Regions from separate parts of the Pseudomonas poae RE*1-1-14 genome, predicted to be linked through region 3. Evidence: predicted binding sites of a transcription regulator. Region 3 holds the regulator's gene; each other region holds the start of a gene.
The links. The regulator FliA, encoded in region 3, starts transcription of late flagellar genes. The targets are predictions, from matches to a motif close to CTAAAGTTTNNNNNNNNNNNGCCGNTAA.
Positions count from the first base shown of each region.

Region 1 (8,093 bases), 930 kb from region 3:
GAGCGAGTGCAGGTAACCGACCTGCTCGGCCAGCGGCAGGCGGTGCAGTTTGGGGCAGGACTCGCAAAGCACCAGCGGCTCACCCTCCACCAGCGGGTGAAGTTGGTAGTGCAGGCAACAATGCCGGCGCAACGGCAGTTGCGGGCAAATCTCGGGGGCGGGCGACGCCACCTGGCGTTGCAGGCCGCGCAATTTCAGGCGGCCTTGGTTGACGGTGACCGGCTCCAGCCAGCGGTGCGCTTCGGCAAAGCCCGGGCGGGACAGATCCGGGTCGAGCCGCGCGAACGCACCGTCCCAGATCGCGACAAAATTGCCCCACAGAATCTTCGGCGCCAGCCCCCCGGCCAGCGCCAGGGTGGCGAACAAGGGCGCGAGGTGCTCGTGCACCCAGCGCGAAAAGTAGTCGGCCCGCTCGGCGGCGGCAAGGGCTGGCAAGGGCCCGGCAAAATGCAACGCCAGCGGCTGACCGGCGTCCAGGCGCAGCACACTGTCGTCGCGCCAGAAGTCGATGGCCTGATCGCGGGTGAGCACGCAGGCCAAGGTGGCCGGCACCACGATGCTCATGTAGTTCATCGACCACTGCGACACCACCGCCGCATTGTTGACGCCCGGGTAGCGCAAGGCAAACTCGGCCAGCACCGGCCGCAACAGCGCAGGCTCGGCGACGCGGCTCAGTGCGAGAAAAGGCTGGTCGTTCGCATCAAGCTGGATGACCCGCTGGATTGGCGGCCAGGCCTGCTTGAGCCATTCTGGAAATTCGATACCGATGCTCCTGTGGCTTTCCCTTATGAATGCAAGCGATTAGCATTGGCGGATCCTATCCTCCCTCCCCTGCAAACTCAACGTCGCCAACGACCGGACATCTTCAGCCCTCATGCATACACTTCGCAATTTCTGGCGCCTGGCACGGCCGTTCTGGACCTCGGAACAGAAATACCCGGCCCTGTTGTTGCTGCTGGGCACGGTGCTGATGAACCTGTGCCTGGTGGGCGTCAATATTCTCAACAACTTCTGGAACCTGCATTTTTATAACGCACTGCAGGCCAAGGATTACCCGGGCTTCATGCTCGGTACGGGGCAGTTCATCCTGCTGCAGGTGGGCCTCGCCGTATTCACCGTGGGCGCGTTTCACTTCCAGCAGAAGCTGACCATCGTGTGGCGACGCTGGGCCACGCGCAACATGCTCGATCAGTGGCTGGGCAGCCAGCGCTACCAGAAACTGAAAATGAGCGAAACCGAGGTCGACAACCCCGACCAGCGCATCGCCGAAGACATCGACCTGTTCATCATCAAGTCGCTCAAGCTCAGCCTGGGACTGCTGACGGCGGTGGTGTCGCTGTTTTCGTTCCTCAATATCCTCTGGCAGGCCTCGGACCTGATCCGCATTCCGCTGGGCGATGGCGGCCTGGTGATCCCCGGGCTGTTGGTGTGGGTGGCGCTGGTGTATGCGCTGGCCGGCACCGGTTTCGCCTTCTGGCTTGGTCGCGCCCTGCCGCACCTGAATTTCATGCAGCAACGGCGCGAGGCCGATTTTCGTTTTTCGTTGATGCGCCTGCGCGAAAACGCCGATTCGGTGGCGCAATACCGTGGCGAGGCGGTGGAAAACCAGCGCTTCAAACAGCGCCTCGAAGCCGCCCTGCAGAACTTCTGGGTGCTGGTGAAAAAGCAGAAGCTGATCATGGGTTATTCGACGTTCTACCTGCGCAGCGCCACGGTGATTCCGATGTTTATCATGGCGCCGCAGTTTTTTGCCGGGGTCTTCACCCTCGGCCGTCTGACCCAGATCAGTGCCGCCTTTGGCGAAGTGCATGCGGCCGTGGCTTACCTGGTGGGCGTGTTCCCGGAGTTGGCCGAATGGAAGTCGGTGATCGACCGGCTGCATGGGTTCCAGAAGCGTCTGGACAACGTCAAGGTCGATTCTGCTGTGGTGCTGACGCAACAGCGTGACGGCTTGCACGTGCGCAACCTGGACATCTGGCTGCCGGACGGCTGCCGCCTGTTCAGCGGCTTCAACCTTGCGCTAAAGCCTGGCGAGAGCCTGCTGATCCGCGCGCCGTCGGGGTATGGCAAGTCCACCCTGATTCGCGCCCTTACCGGGCTCTGGCACCATGCCTCGGGGTCGGTCGCCTATGACCGTGAGCGCGCCCTCACCCTTTCGCAAAAAAACTATCTGCCACTGGGCAGCCTGCGCGAAACCCTCTGGTACCCCAACCCCGCGCCTGCCGGGCAGGACGCGGTGGTACAGCGGCTGCTGGACCAGCTTGGCCTGGCGCACCTGGGGGCGCAACTGGACGAGGAACGCGACTGGGCACAGACCCTGAGCATCGGCGAGCAACAGCGCTGCGCCTTTGTGCGTGCGCTGCTGGCGCGCCCGGCGGTGCTGTTTCTCGACGAGAGCAGCGCGGCGATGGACGCGGCCAACGAAGCGCGTTGCTACCAGTTGCTCAAGGACACGCTGCCACAGACCATCCTCATCAGCGTTGGCCACAATGCCGCACTGGAGCGGTTTCATGGGCAGGTGCTGGAGCTGCGTGACGAGGTGGACTGGGTGCGCCGTGCGGTGAGGCAGCCGGTATAGACGACCTCACTGGCGCACGGTGTCAGCCCATCCAGCCAACGGCGGTCTTCGGAATCACTTCCGACTCATCCAGTTTCGAGGCAAACATGCTCACCGCCTGCACCGCGTCGCTGGTGCTGGTGCGGATTTGCAGGATCACCGAGCCGGCCTGGTCGGCCAGGTTGACGCCGCGTTGCGCGCCTTCCTGAGTGGCATTCATGCTGGAGACCGCGTCGCGGGTTTCCGAGAGGATCATGCCGATCATCTCGGCAATTTCGGCGGTGGAACGGCTGGTGCGCCCGGCCAGTTGCCGGACCTCGTCGGCCACCACTGCGAACCCACGACCCTGGTCGCCCGCCCTTGCAGCCTCGATGGCCGCGTTGAGCGCCAGCAGGTTGGTCTGGTCGGCAATCCCGCGAATGGTGTTGACGATGGCGGTGATCTGCTCGGAGCGCTCGCCCAACTGCCCCACCAGCTTGGCCGAGGCGCCGATGTTTTCGGCGATCCTCCGCATTTCCGTGGCGGTGTCGTGAATCACCTGGGTGCCGTGCTCGGCGAAGCGTTCGGTTTCGGACGAGATGTGGTAGGCCCGGGAGGCGCCGCGAGAGTCTTCCTCGAACTTCTCCACGCGCTCGGTGATGTCACTGGCGAACTTGACGATCTTGATCAGTTTGCCGTCGCTGTCGAACACCGGGTTGTAGCTGGCTTCCAGCCAGACGACGCGGCCATGTTTGCCCAGTCGCTTGAACTGCCCGGTGAAGAACTCGCCGTTGTTCAAGCGGCGCCAAAAGTCGGTGTACTCGTTGCTGTTGATCAACGCCGGTTCGCAGAACAGGCGGTGGTGCTTGCCCTTGAGCTCGGCCAGTGAGTAGCCCATCACGTTGAGAAAGTTCGGGTTGGCGTCCAGCACCTGCCCGCTGAGGTCGAACTCGATCACCGCCATGGCGCGGTCCAGCGCCACCAGTTTGCTGCGGGTGGCGGCTTCCTGCTCGACATTGGCGGTGACGTCCAGGGCGTATTTGACCACTTTGAGCACTTGGCCGCGTTCATCCAGCACCGGGTTGTAGCTCGCCTCCAGCCAGATCACCTTGCCGTTGGCATCCACGCGCTTGAAGGTGCCCGACACGAACTTGCCGGCCCTGAGGTCTTGCCAGAACGTGGCATAGGCCGGGCTGCCGGTGAGCGCCGGCAGGCAGAAATCACGGTGAGTCTTGCCGGCCAGTTGCGCAGCGCTGTAACCCAGGGTCTTGAGGAAGTTGTCGTTGGCGCGCAGCACCTTGCCGTTGAGGTCGAATTCGACCACGGCCATGGAGCGTTCGAGCGCAGCAATCAGTCCTTTGTACTCGGTGACTTCGGCCGTCCTGGCCGCCAGTTCTGTCTTGAGTGATTTGTTGAACATGACGTGCCCTCAGCGCGCGGATAATCAGTTATATCAATGCCGCTATCGGCCGCGGAATACGGGACTTTAAGCGGCAAAAATGTTTATTTATTGACGTCAAATTCCGCGCTTTTGCCGGTTGCTCAGGTTTGCCCCGGCGGCGCTTTTCAGGGACCATGGCGCCTCTGTTTTTTTGCCATCAAGAGGCGCCCATGGCCAATCACGACCTGACCTTCACCCCTGATCCCGACGCCGACTCGATTTCTTCCGACGTTATCGGCTTCAACGGCATCCTGATGTCCACCCAGATCCCGACCCACGCCGATGGCAGCCTGGAACTGGGCGACATCACCCTGCAAAGCGAATGCACGCTGCAAGCGCTGAAAGTCGCGCTGGAGAAAGCCGGCAGCTCGATGGACCGGGTGATGCACCTGACCATCTACCTTACCGACATGGCCGACCGCGCCGCCTTCAATGCGGTGTACACGCGTTTTTTTGCCAAACCGTGGCCGGTGCGTGCGGCGGTCGGCGTGGCTGAACTGGCCGTCAAAGGCATGCGCGTGGAAGTCACCGCGATGGCCGCCAAGGCCTGACAGCCCTGCGGTAGATGCCGGTCAGGCATTTCACGGCTACAATGCGCGCCTCAACCGTGACAAGCCTGACTAAAAAAACTATGTCCTTGCCCAAGCATCACCTTGAATTGCTCAGCCCGGCCCGCGATGTCGCCATCGCCCGCGAGGCTATCCTACATGGCGCCGACGCCATCTACATCGGCGGGCCAAGCTTCGGCGCCCGCCATAACGCCTGTAACGAGGTGAGCGATATCGCTCAATTGGTGGAGTTCGCCCATCGTTACCACGCGCGCGTCTTCACCACGATCAACACCATCCTGCATGACAACGAACTGGAACCTGCGCGCAAGCTGATCCATCAGCTCTACGATGCCGGCGTCGATGCGTTGATCGTGCAGGACCTGGGCGTCATGGAGCTGGACATCCCGCCCATCGAGCTGCACGCCAGTACCCAGACCGATATCCGCACGCTGGCCCGCGCCAAATTTCTCGATCAGGCCGGTTTCTCGCAACTGGTGCTGGCCCGCGAGCTGAACCTGCAGGAAATCCGCGCGATTGCCGACGAGACCGAAGCGGCCGTCGAGTTCTTCATCCACGGCGCCCTGTGCGTGGCATTCTCCGGGCAGTGCAATATCTCCCACGCGCAGAACGGCCGCAGCGCCAACCGTGGCGACTGCTCCCAGGCCTGCCGCCTGCCGTACACCTTGAAGGACGACCAGGGCCGCGTCGTGGCCTTTGAAAAGCACCTGCTGTCGATGAAAGACAACAACCAGAGCGCGAACATCCGCGCCCTGGTCGAAGCCGGCGTGCGCTCGTTCAAGATCGAAGGCCGCTACAAGGACATGGGCTACGTGAAGAACATCACCGCCTATTACCGCCAGCGCCTGGACGACGTGCTCGAAGACCGCACCGACCTGGCGCGCGCTTCCAGCGGGCGTACCGCGCATTTCTTCCTGCCCGATCCGGAAAAGACCTTTCACCGGGGCAGCACCGATTACTTTGTCAGCGACCGCAAGATCGACATCGGCGCCTTCGACACCCCGACCTTTACCGGCCTGCCAGTGGGCACGGTGGAAAAAGCCGGCAAGCGCGACTTGCAGGTAGTGACCCACGAGCCACTGTCCAACGGCGACGGGCTCAACGTGCTGATCAAACGTGAAGTGGTGGGGTTTCGCGCCAACATTGCCGAGCCCAAGGGCGAGTTCGAGGAAGACGGGCAGAAGCGCTACCGCTATCGCGTGGAGCCGAATGAAATGCCGGCCGGCCTGCATCAACTGCGCCCGCATCACCCGCTGAACCGCAACCTCGATCACAACTGGCAACAGGCTCTGCTCAAGACCTCGGCCGAACGCCGCATCGGCCTGGCCTGGGTCGCCCGCCTGCGCGAAGAGCAGCTTGAAGTCACGGCTACCAGTGAAGAAGGCATCAGCGCCAGCATCACCCTGCCCGGCCCGTTTGGCGTGGCCAACAAGCCGGAACAGGCGCTGGACACCCTGCGTGACCTGCTCGGCCAGCTTGGCACCACCGAGTACCACGCCACCGATATCGCGCTGGATGCACCGCAGGCGTTCTTCATCCCCAATTCGCAGCTCAAGGCGTTGCGCCGCGAAGTGATCGAAGCCCTGACGGCTGCCCGCGTTGCGGCGCACCCGCGCGGTGGGCGCAAGGCCGAGACCTCGCCGCCGCCGGTGTACCCGGATGCGCACTTGTCGTTCCTGGCTAACGTCTACAACCAGAAGGCTCGCGACTTCTATCACCGTCACGGCGTGAAGCTGATCGACGCCGCCTTTGAAGCCCATGAAGAAACCGGCGAAGTGCCCGTGATGATCACCAAGCACTGCCTGCGGTTCTCGTTCAACCTGTGCCCTAAACAGGCCAAGGGGGTGACGGGCGTGAAGACCAAGGTGGCGCCGATGCAGTTGATCCATGGTGATGAAGTGCTGACCTTGAAGTTCGACTGCAAACCGTGCGAGATGCATGTGGTGGGCAAGATCAAGGGGCACATCCTGGGGTTGCCGCAACCGGGCAGCGTGGTGGGGCATTTCAACCCGGAAAATATTATTTTCCAGGGTACTCACTAGCCAAAACGCTAACGCGCGGGCTTCTGTGGCGAGTGGGCTTGTTGTGGCGAGCGGGCTTGTCCCGCGTTGGGCTGCGCAGCAGCCCCAATAAAAACACCGAGGTCTGCCTGACAGATCGCGGTGTTTGGGTTTAGGGCCGCTTCGCGCCCCAACGCGGGGCAAGCCCGCTCGCCACAGGAAGCCCTCTCACCACAACAAGCCCTCTCACCACAGAAGTTCTCTCACCACAGGTAGCCCGCTCGCCACAAGGGTCTGGGTGTGGGTTGAAATATAGGGACACGGTAGTCAACGTCGTCGCTTCGAATGCGCTGCTAGCGTGGAGGTTTCTTATCCATGCAAGGAGCAACGGATTGTCTCTCCAACCAAACTCACACCTGCTGCGTCGCGGTCGCTACTCGGAGCCCGGACGTGCTTATCTTGTCACCGCCGTGGTGCATCAGCGCCTGCCTCTGTTTCGGAACTTTCGGTTGGGCCTGTTATTGGTTAACGAATTCAAAAGAGCCCATGAAACGGGCCGCGTTAATTCGTTGGCGTGGGTGGTCATGCCGGATCACTTTCATTGGCTGTTCAACCTCAACGACTCAACGCTTGCCGATGTAATGCGAGCGACGAAGTCTCGCAGCACCTTGAGTATTAATCGAGCCCGCTGCAGCCGGGAACGGTTCTGGCAACGTGGTTACCACGATAGAGCGGTAAGAGCGGAGGAAGATATTCGCAGAATGGCGCGCTACATCATTGCCAACCCTTTACGGGCGGGGCTGGTTGAGCATATTGGTGATTATTCGTTATGGGATGCTGCCTGGTTGTGACACACGGTATCTGTGGGGCAGGACATTTCTGTGGCGAGCGGCCGTTCAGTTAAGCGCAGATTCCCTGTGGCGAGCAGGCTTGTCCTGCGTTGGGCTGCGTAGCAGCCCCAAAACCAGGCGCTGAGCCGGATCAGGTACACCGCGTTTTGCTGGATTGGGGGCGCTTCGCACCCCAACGCGGGGCAAGCCCGCTCGCCACAATAAGCCCACACATTCTCCTTAACTGAACGGCATTGGGGCAAGCCCGCTCGCCACAGATTTGGCTGCGGCCAGCAGGCCCTGAAATTTGGCATGGCGCGCTTCAAGCACCGGTTGCTGTGCCGGGTCGGGCGAGTAGCGCGCCTTGACCGGCATCCCCGCCGCCAGCAACTGCGCACCCTGCCCCATCGCCAGGAAGCCCAGCTTCGCCGCGCCGATGCAGGCGCTCAGTTCGCTGCCGTGCAGGGTGAACACCTCGCGCTGGAGGATGTTGGCCAGCAACTGCGCCCAATATTCGCTGCGTGCGCCCCCGCCGACCAGCGCAAAGGCGGTGACCTTGGCACCGCTCGACTGCACCGCGCGCCAGGCGTCGAGCAGGCCGAAGCCCACGCCTTCCATCACTGCGTAGCCGAGCATGGCAGGCGTGCAATCATGCCCCAGGCCCATGAAACCACCGCGCAGCAGCGGGTCGTTGTGGGGGGTGCGCTCACCGGCGAG
Region 1 is NC_020209.1:2,078,649-2,086,741, forward strand. It holds gene H045_RS09115 (cyclic peptide export ABC transporter) at 1-1, shown strand, start outside; gene fhuF (siderophore-iron reductase FhuF) at 1-648, opposite strand, end outside; gene H045_RS09125 (ABC transporter ATP-binding protein/permease) at 875-2,578, shown strand; gene H045_RS09130 (methyl-accepting chemotaxis protein) at 2,601-3,956, opposite strand; gene H045_RS09135 (RidA family protein) at 4,148-4,528, shown strand; gene H045_RS09140 (peptidase U32 family protein) at 4,609-6,588, shown strand; gene H045_RS09145 (REP-associated tyrosine transposase) at 6,939-7,397, shown strand; gene xylB (xylulokinase) at 7,617-8,093, opposite strand, start outside.
Region 1: a site for FliA is predicted at 3,999-4,026, ahead of H045_RS09130 (methyl-accepting chemotaxis protein). Genes of this name have one in related genera too.

Region 2 (8,093 bases), 1.1 Mb from region 3:
TTTTTGCGTTATTTCAGCCACTTTTCTCAGGAAATCTTCACTTTTCTGCCGTTGGTCCCGTGACCAAAAGGTCAGCATGGTTCAAACTACAGACTTTCAAGCAGGGAGATGTAGGGCGATGCAAGGTCACCCCGACGTAATCGATTACCTCAACACGTTGCTGACGGGCGAACTGGCAGCTCGTGACCAATATTTCATCCACTCGCGCATGTACGAAGACTGGGGCTTTACCGAGCTCTACGAGCGTATCAATCACGAAATGGAAGAAGAGGCACAGCACGCTGATGCGCTGATGCGCCGCATCCTGATGCTTGAAGGCACGCCACGCATGCGTCCCGACGACCTGGATGTGGGCACCACGGTGCCTGACATGCTCGCCGCCGACTTGCGCCTTGAATACAAGGTGCGTGCCGCGCTCTGCAAGGGCATCGAACTGTGCGAGCAGCACAGCGACTACGTCACCCGGGAAATCCTGCGTGTGCAGTTGAATGACACCGAGGAAGATCACACTTACTGGCTCGAAAAGCAGTTGGGCCTGATCAAACTGATTGGTCTGGAAAATTACCTGCAATCGCAGTTCTGATGTTCAGCCAATAAAAAGCCCCTGGCACCGATGAGGTGCCAGGGGCTTTTTATTGGTCGGTCTGTCAGGCTCGGTCGCGCGCCAGCAACGGTTTCAAGTAATAACCGGTGTGTGACTGCGACATCTCGGAGACTTGTTCCGGCGTACCCACCGCAATGATCTGACCACCCTTGGAGCCACCTTCCGGCCCCAGGTCCACCAGCCAGTCGGCGGTCTTGATCACATCAAGGTTATGCTCGATCACCACCACGGTGTTGCCGTGATCGCGCAAGCGATGCAACACATCCAGCAACTGTTGGATATCCGCAAAGTGAAGGCCGGTGGTCGGCTCATCGAGGATATACAAGGTTTTACCCGTATCGCGCTTGGACAGCTCGCGAGACAACTTTACTCGTTGCGCCTCACCACCAGACAGCGTGGTCGCCGACTGGCCCAGCTTGATATATGACAGCCCCACATCCATCAGCGTCTGCAGCTTGCGCGCCAGCGCCGGAACCGCGTCGAAGAACTCCCGCGCTTCCTCGATCGTCATTTCCAGGGTTTCGTGGATATTCTTGCCCTTGTATTTGACCTCAAGGGTTTCGCGGTTATAGCGCTTGCTCTTGCACACATCGCACGGCACGTAGATGTCCGGCAGGAAGTGCATCTCCACTTTGATCAGGCCATCGCCCTGGCAGGCCTCGCAGCGACCACCCTTGACGTTGAACGAGAAACGCCCCGGCCCATAGCCCCGCGAGCGGGATTCCGGCACGCCGGCGAACAATTCGCGAATCGGCGTGAACAGCCCGGTATAGGTCGCCGGGTTGGAGCGTGGCGTACGGCCAATCGGGCTTTGATCGATATCGACCACCTTGTCCAGATGCTCCAGGCCCTTGATGCTGTCGTGTGCCGCGGCTTCCAGTGTGGTCGCGCCATTCAGGGCGGTGGCGCTCAGCGGGAACAGCGTGTTGTTGATCAGCGTGGACTTGCCTGAGCCGGATACACCGGTCACGCAGGTCAGCAGGCCTAGCGGAATTTCCAGGTCGACATTGCGCAGGTTGTTGCCACGCGCGCCCTTGAGGTGCAGCGCCATCTTTTTGTTACGCGGCGTGCGCTTAGCCGGCACCTGTATTTTCACGCGGCCAGACAGGTATTTGCCGGTCAGCGAATCCGGGTGAGCCATCACTTCGGCAGGGGTGCCTTCGGCGACAATATGCCCGCCATGCACGCCGGCGCCCGGGCCGATATCGACCACATAGTCCGCCAGACGGATTGCATCTTCATCGTGCTCGACAACGATCACCGTATTGCCAATATCGCGCAGGTGTTTCAACGTTCCCAGCAGACGATCGTTGTCGCGCTGGTGCAAGCCAATGGACGGCTCATCAAGAATGTACAACACGCCGACCAGGCCTGCGCCAATCTGACTGGCCAGACGAATCCGCTGGGCCTCACCACCCGACAGCGTATCGGCGCTGCGATCCAGCGACAGGTAGTCCAGACCCACGTTGACCAGAAACTGCAGACGCTCGCGAATTTCCTTGAGAATCTTGTCGGCAATTTCCCCGCGTCGGCCGGTCAGCTTGAGACCGCCAAAGTACTCGCAGGCATCACCGATCGGCAGGCCGGTCACTGCCGGCAAGGTTTTTTCACCGACCCATACATGGCGTGCCTCACGACGCAGGCGAGTGCCACGGCAATCCGGGCACGGCTGTGTGCTGAGAAACTTCGCCAGCTCTTCGCGCACGCTTGCGGACTCGGTCTCACGGTAGCGACGTTCAAGGTTCGGTACGATGCCCTCGAACGGGTGCGAGCGCTTAACGATATCGCCCCGGTCGTTGAGGTATTTGAAATCGACGTTCTGCGAACCGCTGCCGGTGAGGATTACCTTTTGCTGGTCCGCCGGCAGTTGGTTGAACGGCACTTCCAGGCTGAACTTGTAGTGCGATGCCAACGAGCCGAGCATCTGGAAGTAATAGACGTTACGCCGGTCCCAGCCGCGTATCGCCCCCTCTGCCAGTGTCAGTTCGCCATTGACCAGCCGCTTGATGTCGAAAAATTGCTTCACCCCCAGGCCGTCACAGGTCGGGCAGGCGCCAGCCGGGTTGTTGAAGGAAAACAGCTTGGGTTCCAGCTCACTGATGGCATGCCCGCAGACCGGGCAGGCGAAGCGTGCCGAGAAGATGATCTCTTCGCCTGGCTCGTCGTCCATGGGCGCCACCAGGGCGATACCGTCTGCCAGCTTCAGCGCTGTCTCGAAAGACTCTGCCAGGCGCTGCTGCAGGTCGGCGCGTACCTTGAAGCGGTCGACCACCACATCGATGGAGTGCTTCTTCTGCTTGTCGAGCTTCGGCGCTTCGTCCAGCTCATAGAGCTTGCCGTTGATTCGCGCGCGTACGAAACCTTGGGCACGCAGCTCTTCGAATACGGAAAGATGCTCACCCTTGCGCTCGCGAATCACCGGCGCCAGCAGCATCAGCTTGGCGCCTTCCGGCAAGGCCAGCACCAGGTCGACCATCTGGCTGACGGTCTGGGCTTCCAGCGGAATGTCGTGATCCGGGCAGCGGGGAATGCCCACCCGTGCGTACAGCAGACGCAGGTAGTCGTAAATTTCAGTGATGGTGCCCACGGTGGAACGCGGGTTGTGGGAGGTCGATTTCTGTTCGATGGAAATCGCCGGCGACAAGCCTTCAATGGTGTCGACGTCGGGTTTTTCCATCATCGACAGGAACTGGCGGGCATAGGCCGACAGCGATTCCACATAGCGACGCTGGCCTTCGGCATACAGCGTGTCGAACGCCAGGGACGATTTGCCCGAGCCGGACAGGCCGGTGATGACGATCAGTTTGTCCCGGGGCAGGGTCAGGTCAATGTTCTTCAGGTTGTGGGTTCTAGCCCCACGAATCAGGATCTTGTCCAAGATGGCCTCGCACGGCGGGCGTAAATAATGCCGGAGTATACGGCTAAAGACTGGATGAATATACACTGTCAAAAGGCCGCTTGCAGCCTTGCATGAAAGCTGCGCGGCAAAGCGCCGCATATACCCTCTCAATCGATGGGACTGGTAGAATCGCCGCCGGTTCACACGAGGTTTTTTCATGCACGATCCCCACAGCGAACGCATGAGTAGCGGCGAGACCCGAGCAGCAAGCGGTCTGGCCCTGGTGTTCGCCTTCCGTATGCTTGGCATGTTTATGGTGTTGCCGGTGCTGGCGACCTATGGAATGGATCTCGCAGGAGCGACCCCCGCACTCATCGGTTTGGCGATTGGCGCCTATGGCCTGACCCAGGCCATTTTTCAGATTCCGTTCGGGATCATCTCCGACCGCATCGGCCGCCGTCCCGTGATCTACCTCGGCCTGATCGTCTTCGCGCTCGGCAGCGTGCTCGCGGCCCAGGCCGATTCGATCTGGGGCGTGATCGCCGGGCGCATCCTGCAGGGTGCCGGCGCGATTTCAGCGGCGGTCATGGCGCTGCTCTCGGACCTGACCCGCGAACAGCATCGCACCAAGGCCATGGCGATGATCGGCATGACCATCGGCCTGTCATTCGCCGTGGCCATGGTGGTCGGCCCGCTGCTGACCAGCGCGTTCGGCCTGCATGGGCTATTCCTGGCCACCGGCGGCATGGCGCTGATCGGCATCGTCATCGTCGCGTTCATGGTGCCGAGTTCCACCGGCACCTTGCAGCACCGTGAATCCGGCGTGGCGCGCAAGGCGTTGTTGCCGACGCTCAAGCATCCGGACCTGCTGCGCCTGGATTTGGGTATCTTCGTATTACACGCCATGCTGATGTGCAGCTTCGTCGCCTTGCCTCTGGCGCTGGTTGAAAAAGCCGGCCTGCCCAAGGAGCAGCACTGGTGGGTCTACCTCACCGCGTTGTTGATTTCGTTCTTCGCCATGATCCCGTTCATCATCTATGGCGAGAAGAAACGCAAAATGAAACGAGTTTTGCTCGGCGCCGTCGCGACATTGATGCTCACTGAACTATTCTTCTGGCAGTTCGGCGACAGCCTGCGGGCGCTGGTGATCGGTACGGTGGTGTTCTTCACCGCGTTCAACCTGCTGGAGGCGTCATTGCCTTCGCTGATCAGCAAGGTTTCGCCGGCCGGTGGCAAGGGCACGGCGATGGGGGTGTATTCCACCAGCCAGTTCCTCGGTTCTGCGTTGGGCGGCATCATGGGCGGTTGGATGTTTCAGCATGGCGGTCTGTCGGTTGTGTTCCTTGGATGCGCCGGGCTGGCTGCACTTTGGCTGGCCTTTGCTGTTACCATGCGCGAACCTCCCTACGTCACCAGCCTGCGTGTACCGCTGTCGCCCGAGGCGATGCGCGAAGCCGGTCTGGCAGAGCGCCTGAAGGCCGTCGTTGGAGTAACGGATGCAGTAGTGGTCGCTGAAGAGGCGGCCATTTACATTAAATTGGACACCGAATTATTGGATCGCGCGACGCTCGAGCAACTGGTCAACCCAGTGCCGACAGCGCGCCCAGCCTAGGAGAACGTTATGGCCCGTGGGGTTAACAAAGTCATATTGGTCGGTACATGCGGCCAGGATCCCGAAGTTCGCTACCTGCCTAACGGTAACGCCGTGACTAACCTGAGTCTGGCGACCAGCGAACAGTGGACCGACAAGCAGACCGGTCAAAAGGTCGAGAAAACCGAATGGCACCGTGTGTCGATGTTCGGCAAGGTCGCCGAGATCGCCGGTGAATACCTGCGCAAAGGTTCGCAGGTCTACATCGAAGGCAAACTGCAGACCCGCGAGTGGGAAAAGGACGGTATCAAGCGTTACACCACTGAAATCGTGGTCGACATGCAAGGCACCATGCAACTGCTGGGCGGCCGTCCACAGGGCGACCAACAGGGCCAGGGCGGCATGTCCAACTCGGCACCGCGCCCACAGCAGTCGCGTCCACAGCCAAGCCAGCAGCCACAGCGTGAGTCGCGTCCAGCGCCACAACAGGCCGCGCCACAGCCGGCTCCGGATTTCGACAGCTTCGATGACGATATTCCGTTCTGATCAACGCCAGCGCTGACACCCAGCGCTCAAGCTGATCTCCAACGCCCCTGCGGATTGCAAAATCCCAGGGGCGTTTTCATGTGCGCTCAATAACCCGCCGCCCCCTTCAAGTGATATCGGCGCGACATCACTCTCCCTGGCGCGTTCCATACTTGTACAAAAATATATAAATGTACAACTTTCCTTAAAGTTCTGAATCTCAACGCCGACACCATGGATGAAACGTTTAGTTACCTACGAAGCGTGATTAGCCAAATGTGCCGGACAGAGCCAGGCATTTGAGAGAAAACGGACAGTTCTCACCTATAAAACCCTCCACAAACTGTCCCATTCCGGGCTGTGAGAACTGAATGAATATCCTTGCTCCTGCCGTACACCTGGCCAGCCGTTTACGTTTCCCCACCAAATTCGGCGTGCTGGCAATCATCGTGCTGATCCCTCTGGTACTGCTTGGCTCCCGTATCGTCCACCAGATCAACGACAGTCTCGACGTCATCCGCTCCGAACAATCGGGCCAACGCTATCTGTTGGACGTGACCCCTGTGCTGCGCTTGTCGATGTTGCAACGTGCACTCACCAACCGCCTGCTCAGCGGTGACAAAAGTGCCCAGCCCGATCTCTCCGCCAATCAGGCAAAGCTGGAAGACGCTTTTTCTAAGCTGGCCACCACCGACCGACAGTTCAACGCCCAGCTCGAAACCGGTGACCGCGTGCAGCGCCTGCACGCCGGGGCGCAGCGCTTGATTGAATTGGCCAGGGGCGATGCCAGCCAGAGCGCTACCTTCGACGAGTGGAACGATCAACTCACCGAAACCCTGAACTTCGTTTATTACGTATCGGCCACCTCGGGCATGGTGCTCGATGAAGACTTTGCAGCGCTGTTCATGATCGACCAGAGCACCTTGCGGTTACCACGCCAGATCAATATCGTCGGCCAATTGCGCGGTCTGGCCAGCGGGCTGCATGACGGCCAGGTATTGAGTCCGGGCACGCGTGGCGTGATCAGGGCGATGCTCAAGAACGAGGTGATGATCCACAAGGAGCTCCAGCAGAGCCTGGACCTTCTGCGCCGTCGCGAGCCGGCCCTGGCTGACCGTATTCAGGCACCGATCACCAGTGCCTTCGCGAGCCTGGATGGTTTTCGCGCCGATCTTGACCTGCTGATAGGCTCCACAACCGACACCATCAGCGGCGTACAAAACCTGCCGGCCAAGGGCAACGCGGTAGTCGCCGAGTTGTACAAGGCGCAGGACACCCTGCAAGACGCACTGATGAAGACACTGGAGCGCCGCGTTCAGGAAAAAAGCGCGGAGCGTCTGCTCATCCTCGGCATGCTTGGCGGCCTTGGCCTGTTGCTGGTGTACGCCTTCAGCGGGATCTACAGCGCCATGCGCCGCACCCTCAACGATGTGTTGAGTGCCACGCAGCTGATTGCCCAGGGCGACCTGAGCACGCGTATTCCGGTGCGCGGCAACGACGAAATGGCCGATGTGGGCAATGCCCTCAACGCGATGGTGCAGGCCTTCAGTGCCTCGCTGACGCAGGTTGAACGCAGTTCGCAATCGGTGTCCGAGGCGGCCATGCGCATGGGCGTGTCCATCGACCTGGCTAAACGCTCGATGAACGTGCAGCAGAGCGAAACCGAACAAGTCGCCACGGCCATCAACGAGATGACCGCCAGCGTTGCCGATGTGGCGCAGAACACCGAGGGCGCCGCCCATGCCGCCGGGCATGCCAGCCAGTCCTCGGTCGCAGGTCTTGCGAAGATGCAGGAAACCCGCGTCACCATCGAAGCCCTGGCCGAAGAAGTGGAGCGCAGCGCGCAGAAAGTCTCCGCGCTGGCCCAGCACAGCCAGCAGATCGGCGGGGTCATTGAAGTGATCCGCAACATCGCCGATCAAACCAACCTGTTGGCATTGAACGCCGCCATCGAGGCTGCGCGTGCCGGTGAGCAGGGTCGTGGCTTTGCCGTGGTGGCGGACGAGGTCCGAACCCTGGCCTCGCGCACCCAGAACTCAACCGAAGAAATCCGCACCATCATTCAGGAGCTGCAACTGGCGACGTCCGCCGCCGTGGAGCAAATGAAGTCAGGCAAATTGCGCGCACAGGCCTGTCTTGAGTCCGCTCAAGAAGCCTCGACCAGCCTGGATGCAATCAATGATGGCGTTGAGCAGATCGTCGGCATGAACACGCAGATCGCCAGCGCGGCGGTCCAGCAACATGCCGTGTCCGAAGACATCAACCGCAACGTGACCGAAATCCGCAACGGCAGTATCACGTTGATGGAAGGTATCGAAGACAACGCAGCCACGGCGCAGGAGCTGTCGTTGCTGGCGGGTGAGCTGCGTACAGTGGTTTCGCGGTTCAAACTGTAGGGCAGGTGATCCATACGCCAATCACCCCGGCAGTTCTGGCAGACTGACCGGGGTTTTTTATTGGATAAGAAGGACACCGCGATGACCTGGTCTGCCAAGCAATACACCATGTTCGAGCAACAACGTACCCGTCCCGTG
Region 2 is NC_020209.1:4,089,944-4,098,036, reverse strand. It holds gene bfr (bacterioferritin) at 119-583, shown strand; gene uvrA (excinuclease ABC subunit UvrA) at 648-3,482, opposite strand; gene H045_RS17855 (MFS transporter) at 3,661-5,055, shown strand; gene H045_RS17850 (single-stranded DNA-binding protein) at 5,065-5,580, shown strand; gene H045_RS17845 (methyl-accepting chemotaxis protein) at 5,931-7,955, shown strand; gene tam (trans-aconitate 2-methyltransferase) at 8,037-8,093, shown strand, end outside.
Region 2: a site for FliA is predicted at 5,765-5,792, ahead of H045_RS17845 (methyl-accepting chemotaxis protein). Genes of this name have one in related genera too.

Region 3 (8,093 bases):
GCGAGCATGCGCACGATGCTCGCCGCCCGCGCCGACGACAGCTCCCAGTTGGTCGGGTACTGCGCGGTGCTGATCGGCACGTTATCGGTAAAGCCTTCCACATGGATCGGATTTTCAAACGGCTTGAGGATCGCCGCCACCTTGTCGATGATGCTGAACGCCTGGTCGCTGGGGATGGCGTCGGCACTGGCGAACAACAGGCTGGAGTTGAGTTCGATCTCCACCCACAGCTCATTGCCGCGCACGGTCATCTGATTGGAGCTGATCAGGTCGCCGAACGCCGCGCTGATGTCATCCGCGATGCTTTTCAGCGGGTCGCTGGTGCCGCCTATTCCCGCAGCGGTTTCGTCGCTGTCGTTGACCAGCGGCTTGGCCGGGGTCACGGTCTTGGGCCGCTCGTCGCCAATGGGAATCGGCTTGAGCGCGCGATCCGTGTCGTTGAACACGCCCACCAACGCCTGGGAAATGATCTTGTACTTGCCTTCGTTGACGGACGAGATCGAATACATCACCACGAAAAACGCGAACAGCAAGGTGATGAAGTCCGCGTAGGACACCAGCCAGCGTTCATGATTGACGTGTTCTTCAGGCTCGCGGCGGCGACGGCTCACTGGCAACTCCCCCCATCAATCCATGAAGCCCTGGAGCTTCAATTCGATGGAACGCGGGTTCTCGCCCTCGGCAATCGACAGGATGCCTTCGAGCAACATTTCGCGATAACGGGACTGGCGCAGCGCAATCGACTTGAGCTTGCTCGCCACCGGCAGCAGCACCAGGTTGGCACTGGCCACACCATAAATGGTGGCGACGAACGCCACGGCAATCCCGCTGCCCAGTTGCGACGGATCAGCGAGGTTGCCCATCACATGGATCAGGCCCATCACCGCACCGATGATGCCGATGGTCGGCGCGTAGCCGCCCATGCTTTCAAAGACTTTGGCCGCATTGATATCGCGGCTTTCCTGGGTGTAGAAATCCACTTCCAGGATGCTGCGGATCGCCTCCGGTTCGGCGCCGTCAACCAGCAGTTGCAGGCCTTTGCGGGCGTAGCTGTCAGGCTCGGCATCGGCCACGCCTTCCAGACCCAGCAGACCTTCCTTGCGTGCGGTGAGGCTCCAATTGACCACGCGGTCGACGCCGCCGGCCAGGTCCACGCGCGGCGGGAAAATGATCCACACCAGAATCTGCATGGCGCGCTTGAACGAACTCAAGGGCGCCTGCAGCAAGGCCGCGCCCACGGTGCCGCCGATCACGATCAACGCAGCCGGACCGTTGGCCAGGGCGCCGAGGTGGCCGCCCTCCAGGTAGTTGCCGCCAATGATCGCGACAAAGGCCAGGGTAATGCCGATCAGGCTCAACACATCCATCAGAGACAGGCCTCCACCAGATGCCGGCCGATGTCGTCCAGGCTGTAGACGGCGTCGGCAAGGTCAGCCTTGACGATGGCCATGGGCATGCCATAGATCACGCAGCTGGCTTCGTCCTGGGCCCAGATGGCGCTGCCGCCCTGCTTGAGCAGGCGAGCGCCTTCACGGCCGTCGGCGCCCATGCCGGTGAGCACCACCGCCAAAACCTTGTCGCCGTAGGACTTGGCGGCGGAGCCAAAGGTGATGTCCACGCACGGCTTGTAGTTGAGGCGCTCGTCGCCCGGCAGGATTTTGATCGCGCCACGCCCGTCCACCATCATCTGCTTGCCACCCGGTGCCAGCAGCGCCAGGCCAGGACGCAGGATGTCGCCATCCTCGGCTTCCTTGACGCTGATGCGGCACAGCTTGTCCAGGCGCTCGGCGAACGCCTTGGTGAACGCAGCGGGCATGTGCTGGATCAGCACGATGGGCGCCGGAAAGTTGGCCGGCAGTTGGGTCAACACCCGTTGCAGGGCTACCGGGCCACCGGTGGAGGTGCCAATGGCGACCAGCTTGTAAGCCTTGCGCTTGGGCGCCGATGAGTGCGTGTGCGCATGGGCGCCGGGCGCCGGGTTACGGGCTGGCGCGGCGGGTGCAGGCCGGGTCGTCGGCGCAGGTGCCGGGCGGTTGAACGAGGAACCTGCGGGCGCAACCGGTGCGGCTGCCGGCGCTGGTGCGCTGGACAGGCTGCGGCGGTTACTGCGCGCAATGCTGTGCACCTTCTCGCACAGCATCTGCTTGACCTTCTCGGGGTTGCGCGAGATGTCTTCGAAATTCTTCGGCAAAAAATCCACCGCGCCGGCGTCCAGCGCGTCGAGGGTCACTCGGGCGCCTTCGTGGGTCAGCGAGGAGAACATCAATACCGCGGTGGGGCAGCGTTGCATGATATGGCGCACGGCCGTGATGCCATCCATCATCGGCATCTCGTAGTCCATGGTGATCACGTCCGGCTTCAACGCAATCGCCTGGTCAATCGCCTCTTTGCCGTTGGTGGCCGTGCCGACCACCTGGATGCTTGGATCGGCGGAAAGAATTTCCGAGACGCGGCGGCGGAAGAAACCCGAATCGTCCACCACCAGGACCTTGACTGCCATAAACACTCCGTTAGGTGGGGCGGGCGTTACCGCCTGGGCCCCACCAAAATCAAATACGCCGTGCGGCGTAACGCTTGAGCATGCTCGGAACATCGAGAATCAGCGCGATCCGACCGTCACCGGTAATGGTCGCACCCGACATGCCCGGGGTCCCCTGCAGCATTTTGCCCAATGGCTTGATCACCACCTCTTCCTGGCCCACCAGTTGGTCGACCACGAAGCCGATGCGCTGGGTGCCCACGGACAGGATCACCACATGGCCTTCGTGTTGTTCCTCATGCTTGGCCGATGCCACCAGCCAGCGCTTGAGGTAGAACAGCGGCAAGGCCTTGTCGCGCACGATCACCACCTCCTGGCCGTCGACCACGTTGGTGCGCGACAGGTCGAGGTGGAAGATCTCGTTGACGTTGACCAGCGGGAAGGCGAACGCCTGGTTGCCCAGCATCACCATCAGGGTCGGCATGATCGCCAGGGTCAGCGGCACCTTGATGACGATCTTGGAGCCCTGGCCCTTCGTCGAGTAGATGTTGATCGAGCCGTTGAGCTGGCTGATCTTGGTCTTCACCACGTCCATGCCGACGCCACGGCCGGACACATCGGAAATCTCGGTCTTGGTCGAGAAGCCCGGGGCGAAGATCAGGTTGTAGCACTCGGTGTCGGTAAGACGGTCGGCGGCGTCCTTGTCCATCACGCCACGCTTGACGGCGATATTGCGCAGGATCGCCGGGTCCATGCCTTTGCCATCGTCGGTGATCGACAGCAGGATATGGTCGCCTTCCTGCTCGGCCGCCAGAATCACCTTGCCGCTGCGCGACTTGCCCGCCGCTTCACGCTCTTCGGGAGTTTCCACGCCGTGGTCGACAGCGTTGCGCACCAAGTGGACCAACGGGTCGGCCAGGGCCTCGACAAGGTTCTTGTCGAGGTCGGTTTCTTCGCCCACCAGTTCCAGGTTGATTTCTTTCTTGAGCTGGCGTGCCAGGTCGCGAACCAGACGCGGGAAGCGGCCGAAGACTTTCTTGATCGGCTGCATGCGGGTTTTCATCACCGCGGTCTGCAGGTCGGCGGTGACCACGTCGAGGTTCGACACGGCCTTTTGCATGGCTTCATCGCCACTGCTCAGGCCCAGGCGCACCAGACGGTTACGCACCAGCACCAACTCGCCCACCATGTTCATGATGTCGTCCAGGCGTGCGGTGTCTACCCGTACGGTGGTTTCGGCTTCGGTGGTGACCGGTTTTTCGGCCACGGCGGCAGCCGGGGCACGTGCAGGTGCTGCGGCCGGTGCCGGCGCGGGCTTGGCCACCGGTGCAGGTGCCGGCTTGGCGACCGGTGCAGGTGCTGGCTTGGCGACCGGTGCAGGTGCTGGCTTGGCGGCCACAGGCGCGGCAGTCGCCGCTGCGGCCGGGGCCACTTCGGCGAACTTGCCCTTGCCATGCAGTTCGTCGAGCAAGGCTTCGAATTCGTGATCGCTGATCAACCCGTCACCGGCCGGTGCTGCGCTGGCGGCAGCAGCGGCTGGCGCGGCGGCGGCTGGCGCCGTCGCGGCGACTTCCGGCAAGGCATCGGCAGCGAACGTGCCCTTGCCGTGCAGTTGGTCGAGCAAGGCTTCGAATTCGTCGTCGGTGATATCGGTGCTGGCGCTGGCTGTGGCTGCGGGCGGCGCGGCCACCGGTGCCACGGCGTCGGCAGCGAACTGACCTTTGCCATGCAACTGGTCGAGCAGGGATTCGAATTCGGCGTCGGTGATGTCTTCGCTGGTCGGCGCGGCAGGTGCCGCAGCCGGTGGCTGTGGCGCTTGCGGTGCTTCGGCCTCGGCCTTCACGGCGTTGAGCGAATCGAGCAGTTGTTCGAACTCGCTGTCGGTGACATCCGGCTCAGGCTCAGGCTCGGCCACCGGTGCAGGCGCAGCTTGCACGGCGACCGCCTCGTCAGCTGGCTCTGCCAGGCGCGCCAGGGCGGCCAGCAGTTCCGGGGTGGCGGCGGTGATCGGGGCACGTTCGCGCACTTCGCTGAACATGCCGTTGACCGCATCCAGTGCTTCGAGAATCACGTCCATCAACTCCGAGTCGACCTTTCGCTCACCCTTGCGCAGGATGTCGAACACGTTCTCGGCGATGTGGCAGCACTCCACCAGCTCATGGAGCTGGAGGAAGCCGGCGCCCCCTTTTACAGTGTGAAAACCGCGAAAAATTGCATTGAGCAGGTTCGCATCATCCGGTCGGCTTTCCAGCTCGACCAGTTGTTCGGACAGTTGCTCTAAAATTTCGCCGGCCTCTACAAGGAAATCCTGAAGGATTTCTTCATCGGCGCCGAAGCTCATGTGGGTGCTCCTTAGAAGCCTAAACTGGATAACAGGTCATCGACATCATCCTGACCTGACACAACGTCTTCACGTTTATCGGCATGAATCTGCGGACCTTCACCCTTGGCGAGATGTTTTTGTGGATCTTTTTCCGAAAGGATCGCCGCACGGTCATGTTCGATGCCGGCAAAACGATCGACCTGCCCGGCCATGAGCACCAGTTTGAGCAGGTTGCTTTCCACTTCGGTGACCAGTTGGGTCACGCGCTTGATCACTTGACCGGTGAGGTCCTGGTAATCCTGGGCCAGCAGAATATCGTTGAGGTTGCTCGCCACGGTGCGGTTTTCCTGTTCGCTACGCGACAGAAAACCGTCGACCCGACGGGCCAGCTCACGAAACTCTTCAGCACCCACTTCGCGACGCATGAAGCGGCCCCAGTCGTGACTGAGCGCCTGGGCTTCGGTGGCCATGCCATTGACCAGCGGCGTGGCGTTTTCCACCAGGTCCATGGTGCGGTTGGCCGCTGCCTCGGTCAGCTTGACCACATAGGACAGGCGTTCAGTGGCATCGGTGATCTGCGAAATTTCTTCGGCCTGGGGCATGTGCGGATCAATCTGAAAATTGACGATCGCACTGTGCAGCTCGCGCGTGAGCTTGCCCACTTCCTGGTACAGGCCGCGGTCACGGGTCTGGTTAAGCTCATGGATCAACTGCACCGCGTCGCCGAAATGACCTTTTTCAAGGCTCTCGACCAACTCGTGAGCATGCTTTTTCAGGGTCGACTCAAAATCGCCCAATGTTGTTTCTTTCTGCTCCATAGCTCCCCCGCGATGGCATTAGCCTTGGATGCGTTCGAAGATTTTTTCGATCTTCTCTTTTAGCGCCAATGCCGTGAATGGCTTGACCACGTAACCGTTTACCCCGGCTTGGGCGGCTTCGATGATCTGTTCACGCTTGGCTTCGGCGGTCACCATCAGCACAGGCAGGCTGCGCAGCTTCTCGTCGGCGCGCACATGGCGCAACAGGTCGATGCCGGTCATGCCCGGCATGTTCCAGTCGGTTACCAGAAAGTCGATGCTGCCGCTGTTGAGGATTGGAATCGCGGTAATACCGTCATCCGCCTCGACCGTGTTTGTGAACCCAAGGTCACGCAACAGGTTTTTTATGATCCGCCGCATCGTTGAGAAGTCATCAACGATGAGGATTTTCATGTTCTTGTCCAATTCGACCTCCAAGCAGTCTTAAACGCGCCCAGCACCTGGACGCGCCATTTCAATCAACAGGCGTTACACAAAAAGGACTGCCGGGTCCACCACGGGTCGAACCCGCGAAAGTAGTGACCTTCGCGGTATCGTCTGCAGTGTCCCCACACTGCCTGTCAGCGCGCGCGCCACTCTCCCAAACGCCCCCGCAAACGGGCTGCGCACTGGCTATGCAACTGGCTGACACGCGATTCGCTGACCCCCAGGACCTCACCGATTTCCTTGAGGTTCAGCTCTTCGTCGTAGTACAGCGCCAGGACCAGGCGCTCACGCTCCGGCAAGTTGGCAATGGCGTCCGCCAGTGCGCCCTGAAAACGTTCATCTTCCAGGTCGCGTGACGGTTCCATATGCGCACTCGCGCCGTCCTCGTGCAGCCCTTCGTGTTCGCCGTCCTGCAACAGGTCGTCGAAACTGAACAGGCGGCTGCCCAAGGTATCGTTCAAAATCCCGTAATAATCATCGAGACTCAATTGGAGTTCGGCCGCAACTTCGTGATCTTTAGCGTCGCGACCGGTTTTTGCTTCAATTGAGCGAATTGCGTCACTGACCATCCGCGTATTGCGGTGCACCGAACGCGGCGCCCAATCCCCTTTACGCACTTCATCGAGCATGGCGCCACGGATACGAATACCCGCATACGTCTCGAAACTGGCGCCCTTGCTCGCGTCGTACTTGGTCGACACTTCGAGCAGACCGATCATGCCGGCCTGGATCAGGTCTTCGACCTGCACGCTGGCCGGCAGGCGTGCCAGCAGGTGATAGGCGATGCGCTTGACCAGCGGCGCATAGCGCTCGATCAATTCGCCCTGGCTGTCACGTGCCGATTTTTTATAGAGGTTGTAGCCGCTGGATGTCATAGCACAGGACCCGCGCTTGTCTGATGCACCAATCGCTCGACGAAGAATTCCAGATGCCCGCGCGGGTTGGCGGGCAGCGGCCAGGTATCGACCTTCTGGGCAATCGCCTTGAATGCCAGCGCGCACTTGGAACGCGGGAATGCTTCGTAGACCGCACGCTGTTTTTGCACAGCCTTGCGCACGCATTCGTCGTAGGGAACCGCGCCAACGTATTGCAGGGCGACATCAAGAAAACGATCCGTGACCTTGGTCAGCTTGGCGAACAGGTTGCGCCCTTCCTGCGGGCTCTGGGCCATATTGGCCAGCACGCGGAAGCGATTCATGCCGTAGTCACGGTTAAGCAGTTTGATCAGGGCGTAGGCGTCGGTGATCGAGGTGGGCTCGTCGCACACCACCAGCAGCACTTCCTGCGCAGCGCGTACAAAGCTGACCACGGACTCGCCAATGCCGGCGGCGGTATCGATCACCAGCACGTCGAGGTTGTCGCCAATGTCGCTGAACGCCTGGATCAGGCCGGCATGCTGCGCCGGGCTCAGGTGCACCATGCTCTGGGTGCCAGAGGCAGCCGGCACGATGCGGATCCCGCCAGGCCCCTGCAGCAACACATCGCGCAGCTCACAGCGCCCCTCGATCACATCGGCGAGCGTATGTTTGGGGGTCAGCCCCAGCAGAACGTCCACGTTCGCCAGGCCCAGGTCAGCGTCCAGCAGCATGACGCGACGGCCAAGCTCTGCCAGGGCCAGGGACAAATTCACTGACACGTTAGTTTTCCCGACGCCACCTTTGCCGCCGGTCACCGCGATCACCTGTACGGGATGCATGCTGCCCATTTTATTTCTTTACCTTGTCTTGCTTAGACGCAGGCTACATGGCTTGGCCGCTTGAATCGCTTGCAGACCATCGATGTAGGTACATTTCACGGCGTTCATCCTGCCTCAACCGACCCGTTTTGCCGGGTTGTGGTAAAGGTCGGCGAACATATCAGCCATTGCTTCCTCGCTAGGCTCGTCTTGCATTTGCACACTCACGGCACGGCTGACCAACTGATGACGACGCGGCAGATGCAGATCATCCGGGATCCGCGGGCCGTCGGTCAGGTAGGCGACCGGTAATTCATGGCTGATTGCCAGGCTCAGCACCTCGCCCAGGCTCGCGGTTTCGTCGAGCTTGGT
Region 3 is NC_020209.1:3,003,720-3,011,812, forward strand. It holds gene motD (flagellar motor protein MotD) at 1-611, opposite strand, end outside; gene H045_RS12935 (flagellar motor protein) at 627-1,367, opposite strand; gene H045_RS12940 (protein-glutamate methylesterase/protein-glutamine glutaminase) at 1,367-2,500, opposite strand; gene H045_RS12945 (chemotaxis protein CheA) at 2,550-4,820, opposite strand; gene H045_RS12950 (protein phosphatase CheZ) at 4,832-5,620, opposite strand; gene H045_RS12955 (chemotaxis response regulator CheY) at 5,639-6,013, opposite strand; gene fliA (RNA polymerase sigma factor FliA) at 6,181-6,921, opposite strand; gene fleN (flagellar synthesis regulator FleN) at 6,918-7,751, opposite strand; gene flhF (flagellar biosynthesis GTPase FlhF) at 7,857-8,093, opposite strand, start outside.